3 regions of the Exiguobacterium sp. RIT452 genome follow, and region 1 is predicted to be linked to each of the others. Evidence: predicted binding sites of a transcription regulator. Region 1 holds the regulator's gene; each other region holds the start of a gene.
The links. Region 1 encodes Rex, which represses fermentation and respiration genes when NADH is low (regulators of the CRP and FNR family bind a similar motif). Its sites were predicted from a motif close to TTGTGAAATATTTCACAA; they were not measured.

Region 1 (4,368 bases):
CCCGCTGAACCCGTTCAATACAGTCGTGAAGCTTTCCTTATAGGCAACCGCGATGTCTTTTTGTGCAATCGCAGCTTTGACTTCCTTCTGTTTGTTGACGATTTGATTCTTGAGAATCGTTTTCTCCGTGTTGCTTAACGCGCTGTAACGTTTATTCTGAGCTTGCGCGTGCTCGATTGCGGCTTTTTGATCCAGTTCGACGACAATCCGGACCTTCTCATTTTGACTGTGTGACTTTTCCTGCCCCGTTTTCTTGAGTGAGAGTGCTTGTGGCTTTTGTACGTCTGCTTTCCCTTGAGATGACAGACTTCCCTCAGCATGAACCAGGCTGGAAGATGTCATGATGGCGGCTGCCACCAATGCAATCTTCTTCTTCATTCGTTTTTCCCCTTTTCCGAAAGATGTAATGTGACTCTAAAAAACATATTAAACGAAAATTCTGTATTTTTAGTTTAATTAAGTTTCTCTTAATATACAATTTAAATTTGGTTCTTTTTAAAAATATTTGTTGGTTTATGTCATCAAAAGCATCAATCTCCCTATATTCCCCTTATTTCAATAAGAAGACTTCTGATAGGAAAACACAAAAAAACCCTTGGTTTCCCAAGGGTTTTTGAACAAACGGAATGGAGACTATCGGGCTCGAACCGACGACCTTTTGGCTGCCAGCCAAACGCTCTCCCAGCTGAGCTAAGCCCCCGTGTGTTTCTATTAAGAGTATAACCATTGCTGTTCATTTTTTCAATATAAAATTAGACCGCTTACAAAAAAACTCTCCTTGCCGCCTCGACAAGGAGAGTTTCGGTCGTTATTTATTTAAGTCACGCATCAAATCTGCCTGTCGCTCCAGTTCTGCTTGTTGCTCCAAGATCAGTACTTTTTTATACGTCCGCGCTGAAATCAGGATGCTGATTTCATATAAGACGAACAACGGGACAGAGATCATTAAATGCGAGGTGACGTCCGGCGGTGAGATCAACGCCGCGACGACGAATAACGCAAAGTAGGCATACTTCCGATTCTTCCGCATGAAGAACGGCGTCACGAGTCCAAGCCGTGTCAAAAACATCGTCACGACCGGCAGTTGGAACAGTATTCCAAACGGGATCGTCAAGCGGATCAAAAAGCTGAAATAGTTCTCGACGCCGATGACTTGTTCGATGCCGAGCTCTTGTCCGAGCTCTGTCGATACTTCAAGTAAAAACGGTAACAACCAAAAGTAAGAAAATGAAATACCAGCTAAAAATAAGAAGAACGTTACTGGAATATACGTCAACGTCGCTTTTTGTTCTTGGTCATGCAGACCGGGACGGATGAACGCCCAAAGCTGGTACATCCAAAACGGTGACGCCAAGACGATTGCGATGATGAACGCAAGATTCAGATATAACATCAGTGGATCAGCCACGTTAAAAGCGTTCAGACCAATTCCGAGCTCCTTTAAGTCAGCCTGCAGAAAACGCACAAGCGGACGGACAAGCGGAAAAGCTGCAGCGAACATGACCACCACGATGATGAGCGACCAGATGATCCGTTTCCGGAGTTCATCTAAGTGCGTCGTCATACTCTGCTCTTGATCGATCGCCATGATTCACTCACTTCTCTTTCGTTTCGTCCTTTTTGTCTTTATCATCTTCCATGATGCCGTTTGTCGCACTCTTGAATTCTTTTAACGTTTGACCGGCGGCGCGGCCGAGTTCCGGTAATTTTTTTGGTCCGAAGATGATTAAGGCGACGACACCAATCAAGGCGATGCTCCCCGGGCCGATACCAAGTGTCAACGGGATTAAGTTTTCCATTATGATTTCACTCCTTCAGCTGATTGCGAATAATGCTTCATGAAATAAACAAGCGACTGCAACTCAATCGACAGATCGATGTGATGGACCCGAACATGGGCCGGTACGTTTAATCGTGCCGGTGTAAAGTTCAGAATGCCGGTCACACCATACTCAACTAACTCGTCCGCTACTGACTGTGCGAACTGGGACGGTACCGTCAAGATGGCGACGTCGACATGGTTCGCTTTGATTTGTTCTTTCATATCTGACACGTGGTAAATCGGAACGTCTTGTGTCGTCGTTCCGACCTTCTCCTCATCCGCGTCAAACGCGATGACGATACGAGTACTATTATTCTTTAAAAAGTTATAATTTGCAAACGCTGTCCCGAGGTGTCCGACCCCGATTAAGGCGACATTCGTGACCTCGTCTTGGTTGAGTGTCTTTCGGAAAAATGTTAACAAATGTTGAACATTGTAACCGTACCCCTTTTTCCCTAACGCCCCAAAGTAGGAAAAATCACGACGGATCGTCGCCGAGTCGACTTTGACCGCTTCACTGAGCTCTGCTGACGAGACGCGCAGCTTGCCGGAGTTGTAAAGACTCTGGATGAAACGATAATATAACGGCAGTCGTTTCGCCGTTGCTTGTGGTATTTTTGTGTCTGGCCCATTCATACTGCAGTTCCCCCTTCGGCCACGTTCTGACGTGGCACCCAAATCAATGCAAAGAATTCTACTCTCCTTGATTGTAAACCACTTCACATAGAGTAACAAATATTATATTCGGCAGGATTTTTCGTGATAGACTAAAGGGTGGAAGGATGGATGGATATGATTCTCTTACAAGTAAACCAACTCTCAAAATCATTCGGTGTTGAGCCGATTTTAGACAATATTAAACTCGAAGTACAGGAACGGGACCGGATTGCCCTGGTCGGTCGAAATGGTGCCGGAAAATCGACACTTTTAAAAATCATCGCCGGCGAGCTTTCACATGATTCCGGGGAAATCATGAAGAGCAAGGAAGTCCGGATCGGTTACCTCGCGCAGGACAGCGGACTGGAGTCCAACGAATCGATTTGGAACGAGATGCTGACCGTCTTCGAACACCTGCAGGATCAAGAACGGGCGTTACGCCGGATGGAAATCGAGATGGGCATGGAGCACATCTTGAATGATCCGGTCGCCTATGATCGGTTGCTCAAAACCTACGATCAGGCGCAACACGACTTCTCGGAAGCCGGCGGCTATCAGTTCGAAGCCAACATCCGCTCCGTCTTACACGGGATGCGCTTTTATCCGGACGATTATTCCCGTCGGATTCAAACACTTTCCGGTGGTCAACGGACCCGTCTCGCTCTGGCGAAGATGTTGCTGCAGGCACCGGAACTGTTGATTCTCGATGAGCCGACCAATCACCTCGACATCGATACCCTGTCTTGGCTTGAAAGTTACTTATCCGGTTACCGCGGCGCCGTCTTGATCGTCTCCCATGACCGGTATTTCCTTGATCAAGTCGTCAATGTCGTTTATGAATTGTCCCGCAACGTCTCCCGGAAGTTTACCGGCAACTATACGAAGTATCTCGAACAAAAAGCGGCGCTGTACGAACAGGAAATGAAGCAGTTTGAACAGCAGCAGGAAGACATCGCGAAGATGCAGGACTTCATCCAGCGTAACATCGCCCGCGCGACGACGACGAAACGGGCGCAAAGCGTCCGCAAACGTCTTGAAAAGGTCGACCGGATCGACCGGCCGGACGGCGACGAACGCAGTACGGTCCTGTCGTTCCCGATTGAAAAGCAAAGCGGCAATGACGTGTTGCAGGTAAACCAACTCGCCGTCGGTTATGAAGAAGCCGTCTCGAAAAACATCACGTTCCGGCTGCAACGTGCGGAGTCACTTGCGCTTGTCGGTCCAAACGGAATCGGCAAATCGACGTTACTGAAAGTGCTCGTCGGTCGTCTGAAACCGCTGTTCGGTGACTATCGTTTCGGCACCGGCGTTTCGATCGGTTACTACGATCAGGAGCAGGCGGAACTGAACGACCGCAACCGGGTCATCGACGAGATTTGGAACGAATGGCCGTTGATGCGGGAACAGGAAGTCCGGTCTGTTCTCGGACAATTCCTCTTCAGCGGAGACGACGTCTTCAAGCTCGTCCATGAATTATCCGGCGGCGAACGCGGACGATTGGCACTGGCGAAGCTGAAATTACGGAAAACGAATCTCCTTGTCCTCGATGAGCCGACGAACCACTTGGATCTCGACTCCAAAATGGTGCTCGAGAATGCACTCGTCGATTACGAAGGTACGTTACTGTTCGTCTCACACGACCGTTACTTCATCGATCGGGTCGCGACCCGCGTCATCGAGATGAGTGTGGATGGTGTGACCGATTATCTCGGCGACTACTCATACTACATGGAGAAAAAAGCCGAGAAGGAAGAAATCGCCCGCCTCGAAGCGGAAGAAGCGAAAGCAATCAAAGTCGCGTCGACGAAGACGATTGATAAGGAAGCCCAAAAAGAAGCACGCAAAAAGAAACAGCAACTCGAACAGCTGGAACAAGAGATTGAACGGTT
Region 2 (4,368 bases), on a different contig from region 1:
AAGACATCATTGACAACTTGTGATAACACACGAAACACTCCTTCAGCTTCACTTCATTCCTTTATATTAGAGAAGAAAGACGGAAAATGGAAGAACAATTCATCAAACGGAATAAACAAATATGTCAGTCGCATCTTTAGACTACAGGTGCGCAAGCATCTCACAATGATTTGAGACGAACCACCTCTGGCCAAAAAAAGAACCAACGTCCGTCGAGACGTTGGTTCTTGATTGTTTTCTGATTGCTTACAAGACGACGGCAGCAATCGTTCCGAAAATCAACAGCGGAATGTTGTAGTGCAGGAACGTCGGGATGACCGTTTCGCGCATGTGATCGTGTTGACCATCGGCATTTAATCCGCTTGTCGGACCGAGCGTCGAGTCGGAAGCCGGGCTACCGGCATCTCCGAGCGCACCGGCTGTTCCGATGATGGCAATCGTCGCTTCTAAGCTGAATCCATACTGCATGCAGAGCGGCACGAAGATGGCAGCGATGACCGGAACAGTCGAGAAGCTCGAGCCGATCCCCATCGTGACGAGGAGACCAATCAACAGCATGACGAAAGCGGCAACGAGTTGCGAATCACCCATCAACGATTTGGAATTCTCGACAAGCGGGTTGATGTCACCCGTCTCGCGCAGGACATTCGAAAATCCGTTTGCTGAAATCATGACGAAACCGATGAATGACATCATCCGCATACCGCGTGTGATGACATCGTCTGCTTCACTGAAGCGGACAAGGCGAAGGACGAGGAACAAGACAAGTCCTGTCGTTGCCGCAATAATCATCGATTCGGTCGTCAGTTGGACAGCCAGTGTCGCGAGGACAACGAGTCCGCTGAGGAACAACTTCGTTTTCGTGATGACCGGAATCTCGTAATCGTCCGGTGCGATGTTGCGCATTTCGTACTCCCGCGGCTTGCGGTAGTTATAAAGACCGATCAACAGACCAACGAGCATTCCGAGTGCAGGAATCGCCATCGCTTGGATGACGGAAGCACCAGCGATATTCATTCCGTTATCTTCGATGTTCTTTAACAAAATCTGATTCAAGAAGATGTCCCCGAATCCGACCGGTAAGAACATATACGGTGTGACGAGACCAAATGTCATGACGATTGCCATCAAACGACGGTCAATCTTCATTTCATTAAACAAGCCGAGTAACGGCGGAATGATGATCGGGATGAAGGCGATGTGGATCGGCAAGACGTTTTGTGAACTGATTGCCAGTAACAAAATCGCGAAGGTGATGAACCCTTTTAATTTTTTGACCGATGCGGCGTCAGCCGTTCGTTTTGAACGGGAGATTAAGGCATGAGCCAATGCATCCGGCAAACCGGTTTTCGACAAGGCGACGGCGAACGCACCAAGCAAGGCATAGCTGAGGGCGATCTCCGCTCCGGCGCCGAGCCCGCCGGCAAAGGTTTCGATCGTCTTCGATAAACTGAGTCCACCGACGACTCCACCGACGATGGCACTCAGGACCATCGCGAGCACGATGTGGACGCGGAAGATGGCTAAAGCAAATAATAAAACAACGGCAATGATGACAGCATTAAACATTTTAAAACCACACTTTCTTTTGGTATCACTGTACTATACTAAAGTATCATACAGACCGTTCTTTTGACTGTCAAGAAAAAAACACAAAAAGGTATGACCGGCGTCAAATCGAGGCAGGTCATACCTTTCTTCTACATTAAAGAGCGATTCAGCAATCGACTTGATCGAGTTTTCCTGTTCCCGGATCGATGACGAGTCCGTGAACTTCCGTACCCGGCGGCAGCAACGGATGGTTTTTGATCAATCCAACCGAGTGACCGACGTTTTCTTCGACGGATGTGAAACCGCGTAACCATTGCTTCAAGTCGACGCCGGAAGCATCAAGTGTGTGCAGGACTTGTTCGTTGATGCCACGGTCTTGCATCTCCGAAATCATCTTCGCCGGATCGATTGTACTCATGCCGCAGTCATGATGTCCGATGACAATGACTTCTTCCGCTCCGAGGGCGTAGAGGGCGACGAGAATTGACCGCATGACGGATCCGAATGGATGGGACAGGACGGCCCCGGCATTTTTGATGATTTTGGCATCACCGTTTTTCAGACCAAGTGCGTGGGGAAGGAGCTCCGTCAAACGTGCATCCATACAGGTCAGAATCACAACCTTCTTATCCGGGAACTTATCCGAGATGAATGGTTCGTATTGTTTCTCTTCGACGAACTGTTGATTAAACGCAAGCATTTGATTAACGACTGACATGATACTTCCTCCTTTAAGACAAATGAATGATGGAACTAGTTCTAGCGTACACGATGAACGATTGGTCAGACAAGCAGATTCATGATTTGCTGTGACAGTTGTCACAGGGGCGGGATAAAAAAGCAAATCCTTGCGTCCGAACAGATGGATTCGTTGAAAACGCTCTCATACATGTGAAATAGTTCACAGGATGGTCATGCACAAATGGAGGGAAAGGCGGTATGATTGATTTGTGAAGGAAAGCACAAACTATTCAAAATCAGCTTGGCATTCCTAACATGCTGTAGGGAAATGCAGACTCAGATTCGTTCCAAAATAGGGAGGAAACCTAACATGGCTGTCAAAGAAAAAATCAAACAAGATGTCTCACCTGTCGAACAAGCAATCAATCAAATCGTCGCGAAAGGTCAAACGGCACTTCAAGAATTACTGACATTTGATCAAACAAAAATCGATACGATCGTCCGGGACATGGCACTCGCTGGTCTCGAACGTCACGTCGAACTGGCTCGTCTCGCGGTCGAAGAGACAGGACGCGGTGTCTTTGAAGATAAAATGATCAAAAACATGTTCGCAACAGAATACATCTACAATAGTCTTCGAAACGAAAAAACGGTCGGGATTTTAGAAGAAGACGTTCAAAACGGAATCACCTACATCGCGGAACCGGTCGGTGTCGTCTGTGGCGTCACACCAGTGACGAATCCGACATCCACGACGATGTTCAAAGCGTTGATTGCGATCAAGACGCGTAACCCGATCGTCTTCGCCTTCCATCCATCCGCGCAAAACTGTTCACTCGAAGCGGCGAAAACATTACGTGATGCGGCCGTCAAAGCGGGTGCACCAAAAGATTGTATCCAGTGGGTCGAACAACCGTCACTTGAAGCAACGAAAGTCTTGATGAATCACACCGATATCGCGATGGTCCTTGCAACAGGCGGAGCCGGCATGGTCAAATCGGCGTACTCGACCGGAAAACCAGCGCTTGGTGTCGGACCGGGTAACGTACCGTGTTACATCGAAAAAACAGCTAAAATCAAACGCGCCGTCAGTGATTTGGTTCTCTCAAAAACATTTGATAACGGAATGATTTGTGCGTCTGAGCAAGCGGTCATCGTTGATCAAGAGATTTATGCCGAAGTGCGGGCAGAAATGGAAGCACTCGGTTGCTACTTCTGTACACCGGACGAGAAAAAACGTCTGGAGGCACTCGTCATCAAAACCGATACATGTGCCGTCAATGCGGACATCGTCGGGAAACCGGCGACCTGGATCGCAGCAAAAGCTGATATCAACGTTCCGAGTAACACCGTCATGCTGGTTGCGGAACTCGAGAAAGTCGGAGCGGAAGAGCCGTTGTCACATGAAAAATTAAGCCCTGTCCTTGGTGCATACAGTGTCGCCTCAACGAATGATGCCTTCCATGTCGCAGAGCGCATGCTTGAAATCGGCGGACTTGGTCATACGGCTGTCATTCATACGACAAACGATGAGTTGATGACGGCATTTGGTCTCCGGATGAAAGCCTGCCGGATTCTCGTCAACAGTCCGTCAGCACACGGCGGAATCGGCGATCTCTACAACGAATTGACACCATCACTGACACTCGGTTGCGGATCGTACGGGAAAAACTCGGTTTCAGAAAACGTAACGGCGAAACATCTACTCAATGTCAAGAAGGTGGCGAGACGACGCGTGAACATGCAGTGGTTCAAAGTACCGGAAAAGATTTTCTTTGAAAAAAACTCGGTTCAATACTTGAAATCGATTCAAAATGTCTCACGGGCGTTGATCGTCACCGATCAATCGATGGTTGAGTTCGGTTATGCCGACAAAGTCATCCGTAACTTGCCGGCCGGCGTCAGTTACCGGATCTTTGACCAAGTCGAACCGGATCCATCCGTGACGACCGTTCAAGTCGGTGCACAGGCAATGCGTGATTTTAAACCGGACTTGATTATCGCCCTCGGTGGCGGATCGGCGATGGATGCTGCGAAAGGCATGTGGTTATTCTACGAACAGCCAAACGAAACGTTCTCGAACCTCCGTCAAAAGTTCATGGATATCCGTAAACGGGCGTATAAATTCCCGGAACT
Region 3 (4,368 bases), on a different contig from region 1:
ACTGCCAAGATGACCTGTTCGACATCCGGAATTTGTTTCGCTTCTTCAATCAAAGCTTCCATTAATGCCCGACCTGTTCCACCGCGGTAATCCGGTGAGACATAAACGGCAGAAATCATCGCCTTATGCGATTCGCGCGATAACTCATACGGTTTGACTTGACCAAAACCAAACAATTTTTCGCCGTCGAACATTCCGAGCCAGACTTCGTCCGAGTCCGGATCACCTTCAAGTCCTTCTTGTACGTCCTTGATCGGTGTTTGTTGTTCATCATCAAACGAATGACCAAACGCATCCGGATGATTTTTTAAACCTTCCAGTCGAAGACTCCAATACTGTTCTGCATCTTCTTTCGTTAACTTCCGAAATGTATACATGACTGTCTTTCTCCCCTTTATGCGTTTTTACTACTGGATCTGATGACGTGAAAACTCCTCTATCCTTTACATAACCTTTTTCTAGTAAAATAAAACCTAGTTTAATCGAGAATCTTTCAGACAAAAAACCGTACCCTTTTGATAAATCAAAAGGGTACGGTTTTAAAAAAATCAGTGAAGCACCGGTTCCATCGTTTGACGCAACACTTCTGCTGAATGATGGAATTTTTTCAATTCTTCTTCCGTCAATGAAAATTCAATGATTTCCCGGACACCTTGTCGATTGATGATAGCCGGAACACCAATATGGATTCCTGAAATTCCGTATTGTCCATCGACATGTGCACCAACGGTCAATATACAGTTTTCGTTACCGAGGATGGCCCGTACAATCCGCACGAGACCAAGACCAATCGCATAATAGGTCGCCCCTTTACGTTCGATAATATGATAGGCAGCGTCGCGGACATTGATATAAATCTGGTCAAGGTCTTTTTGGGAGTAGAGATCATCTTCTGCCAATAATTCATCAATCGTCTTTCCGTAAATGCGGGAGTTGCTCCAGGCCGCAAATTCTGTATCACCATGTTCCCCTAAGATATAGGCATGGGCGTTTCGAGAATCGATATGGAAATACTCACCTAACATTTGACGTAACCGCGCCGTGTCAAGGACTGTCCCGGAACCGAACACACGTGATTTCGGCAGGCCGGAATACTTCCAGGCCAAATGAGCCATGATATCGACCGGATTGGAAGCAACGACGATGATGCCGTCAAAACCGGACTCCATGATTTGGCGCATCATCTCTTTCATGATCAAGGCATTTTTTGCTACCAAGTCAAGTCGTGTTTCGCCCGGTTTTTGTGGCGCACCGGCCGTGATGACAATCACTTCCGAATCTTTACAATCGGAATAATCTCCGGCCCAAATGCGAATTGGCGAAGAACTGAACGGTGTTCCGTGGTTTAAATCCATCGCTTCCCCTTCGGCTTTTGCTTTATTGACATCGATGATCACTAATTCTTCACATAAACCGGCTGTCGTCATCTGATACGCAAAACTTGATCCGACGGCTCCAGCGCCAACCAACGCAACGCGTGTTACTTTCGCATGTAATTCCATCCTCTATGTCCACCCTTCCAAACTAATTTAAAAGTTTGTTAACTATCTCACAAATAGATTGTAACATCTTTCACAAAGTCATGAATGCTGTGAAAACGTTCACATCTTGTCTAAATTGTGTCAATGATATCCTAACATAAGGTAAAATTACATCTACAGTTTCCACTTACCACATTCGATACACAATAAAACCAATCAGACCTGCCAGTGCACTCGATAAAAAGTTGACTCCGTCATTCCCGAGCCATTTCCAGCCTTTGACGTAAACTGTCGGTGTATCATGATGCATCCGTTTTTCTGTTTCTTTCGAGCAGACCGTACAACGAAACTTCCGTTGAATCGTTCCGCCAAATAATGTATCAAACAAACTTCCGGCCACTCCCAAGGCGGTCACGAGTACCCATGTATCGGCAGGTAATGTAAACAACAGATCACCGGCAGTTGCGATAAACAAGGCTCCGACCACTGTCGCTGACGTCCCGAGGACAGAAACCGCTCCGCTCGTTCCGGCCGGAACACGCCGCCCTGTAAAAAGAAACGGATTTTTTTGCGAAAGCGGACCGATTTCAGAAGCCCACGTATCCGCATTCGAAGCAGCGAGCACAATCAAAAACAATACAAGAAACGCGGTGTGTTCCGTCCATGCATAGCCGACCGAAGCAAGAGTTGCGACACCGCCGTTTGCAAGGACTTGCCAGCCGTCACGCGCTCCGTCTTTTTCAACGATTTGATTCACCGTCTGTTTTCTCCGTTTGCCGAGTTTTGATAATAGACTCGAACTGCCAAAAAAGAGCATCAATAAGATCAGTCCGCTGTATCCAAACCCATAAATGACGACCGTTCCGACGACAATCGTCCAGACAGCACCGCTGATCGTCAACAGCTGCAATCGATAACCGATGTATCCGAGTAAAAAACAAAATAGGATTCCGTACATCACCGACATAAAATGACCTCGGACTCTGTCACGATTTGGTCGACCGGTCGATCAAACGATTCGACGGCAAATGTCGGGACGAGTTGGCACTCGAACGCAACCGCTAACGTATTTCCCTGATAATCGACTAATGCGCGGTCGTAAAAGCCGCCTCCCCATCCAACACGAAATCCGTTTCGCATGAAGGCACGACCGGGAACCAAACAAAGATCGATCGTATTCAACGACCGTTCCACCGCTGTATCGTCGGGTTCCCGGATCCCCATCGTTGTCTCCACCAACCGGCTGTTCGGCAGATACTCAAAAAACTTCATCTCGCGGTGTACCACTTTCGGAATCACTACTTGTTTACCGAGCTCCCATGCTTTTTCGATGATCGGATCGGTCGAACACTCATTTCGAAACGATAAGGTGACAGCAATCGAACGGGCATTTTCCCATGCTGAAACGGTGAAGAGCCGATCATAAATCTGTTGCTCACGTTGTTGCCGATGACCCAATGTATTTAATTGGTGCGTAATGAACTGTCGGATTTCCTGCTTTTCCATCCTGTAAAGTCCCCCTTATTCAACAAAAAAGCCATCACACAAGGTGACGGCTTCCATCTCAATTATTTTACTTCACGGTGAAGTGTGTGCTTACGGAGACGTGGGTTGTATTTCTTCAACTCAAGACGCTCTGGGTTGTTACGCTTGTTCTTCTTAGTGATATAAGTACGGTCACCAGTTTCAGTGCAAGCCAAAGTAATTTTAACGCGCATGGGATTCCCTCCTATCTAGCTCTCGATGTATCAAGTGTTTTTGCTTTACATAAGGTTAAGCATACTCAAGTATCGTACCAAGAAAGGAAGTGAATTGCAACTGTTCATCCGTTCTTTTTCGGAATCGTTACATGCTGGTACGGATTTTCAAGGTTCACTTGGAAGGAACGCAGTTCTTTTTCGACATGATAGTCATGTTCAATCCCGTTTCGCGCTTCTTCCCGCTCAAGATAAATCACATTTGAATGGCGAAGTGCTTCTCCTTCAAGTCGTTTAATCGCAACGACCAATCCGCCTGTTCCGCCTTGTGAACGTTCACTTTCCAAATCGTAGACGTTACTGACAAGAGGCAGACCGTTCATTTCAGCAAACGATTGTGCAGCGGATGCCGTCTCCATATTAAAGTTATGGACAAGACGGAACTCGACGATCTTATTGAGTGCTTGTGCTTGTCGTAAAACAGCCAGGTTTAACCCCGCGAGCTGGTTATACGTCTGAACGAGCGGTAAACCGTTCACTTCGACATGGTAGACATGTACTCCGTCCTGATGTTGATAATCGGTCGCTCCTGCTGTAATGACATAGACATTCTCACCTGAAGCCGCCAGACGTTTCGCAAACTCGGCAACCGGACGATTCGTATCATCATACTGCGTCGTCACAATCAAGATGGCCTCATCATTCCAAGACGATTCACGTTGAACGGCTACATAATAATCGTGCGGTGTCAAGAAGACGTCCGGCTCGATGTCCGTATCGGCTAAAAACGGATATTCCGCATAACGGGCATCCAGCCACTCCAATGTCAGTTCATTGGCATCAAGTCGGCGTTCCGTTTCTTCAAATCGTTTAATGTGTTCACGGAACCGATTTGCCGCATACTGTGCTGTCGTTTGTCCATCGAGAATAAACGGCCAGTCACTCGAGACGGCAAGCAGATACTCCCGAATCAGTTGACGCTTGGCTTTGACGGTCAGTTCATCTTGATGTCGATTACGGGCAACGACTCCTGCCAATCGTTTTTCAAGCTGATGCAGGTGACGAATCATCCAGTCATTCCGTTCGTTGATCCAAACGTCGGCATAACCTTTTCGTCCCCATGTTCCCATCGCGACGTGTACCGTCTCAATGTCCTGGAAATGACGCTCAAGGAAAGTCGTCGGAGAAAT

Region 2: a site for Rex is predicted at 2,441-2,458, ahead of adhE (bifunctional acetaldehyde-CoA/alcohol dehydrogenase). Genes of this name have one in related genera too.
Region 3: a site for Rex is predicted at 1,538-1,555, ahead of D3D03_RS01090 (L-lactate dehydrogenase). Genes of this name have one in related genera too.

Annotation. Positions count from the first base shown of each region.
Region 1 is NZ_QXJB01000008.1:139,302-143,669, forward strand. It holds gene D3D03_RS14965 (S8 family serine peptidase) at 1-378, opposite strand, end outside; tRNA gene D3D03_RS14970 (tRNA-Ala) at 628-700, opposite strand; gene tatC (twin-arginine translocase subunit TatC) at 809-1,588, opposite strand; gene D3D03_RS14980 (twin-arginine translocase TatA/TatE family subunit) at 1,596-1,799, opposite strand; gene D3D03_RS14985 (redox-sensing transcriptional repressor Rex) at 1,799-2,458, opposite strand; gene D3D03_RS14990 (ABC-F family ATP-binding cassette domain-containing protein) at 2,615-4,368, shown strand, end outside.
Region 2 is NZ_QXJB01000001.1:569,714-574,081, forward strand. It holds gene uptA (undecaprenyl phosphate transporter UptA) at 1-29, opposite strand, end outside; gene D3D03_RS02870 (Na+/H+ antiporter family protein) at 247-1,569, opposite strand; gene D3D03_RS02875 (beta-class carbonic anhydrase) at 1,718-2,269, opposite strand; gene adhE (bifunctional acetaldehyde-CoA/alcohol dehydrogenase) at 2,603-4,368, shown strand, end outside.
Region 3 is NZ_QXJB01000001.1:214,883-219,250, reverse strand. It holds gene D3D03_RS01095 (GNAT family N-acetyltransferase) at 1-377, opposite strand, end outside; gene D3D03_RS01090 (L-lactate dehydrogenase) at 549-1,502, opposite strand; gene D3D03_RS01085 (DUF92 domain-containing protein) at 1,669-2,439, opposite strand; gene D3D03_RS01080 (5-formyltetrahydrofolate cyclo-ligase) at 2,439-2,987, opposite strand; gene rpmG (50S ribosomal protein L33) at 3,050-3,199, opposite strand; gene D3D03_RS01070 (1,4-alpha-glucan branching protein domain-containing protein) at 3,304-4,368, opposite strand, start outside.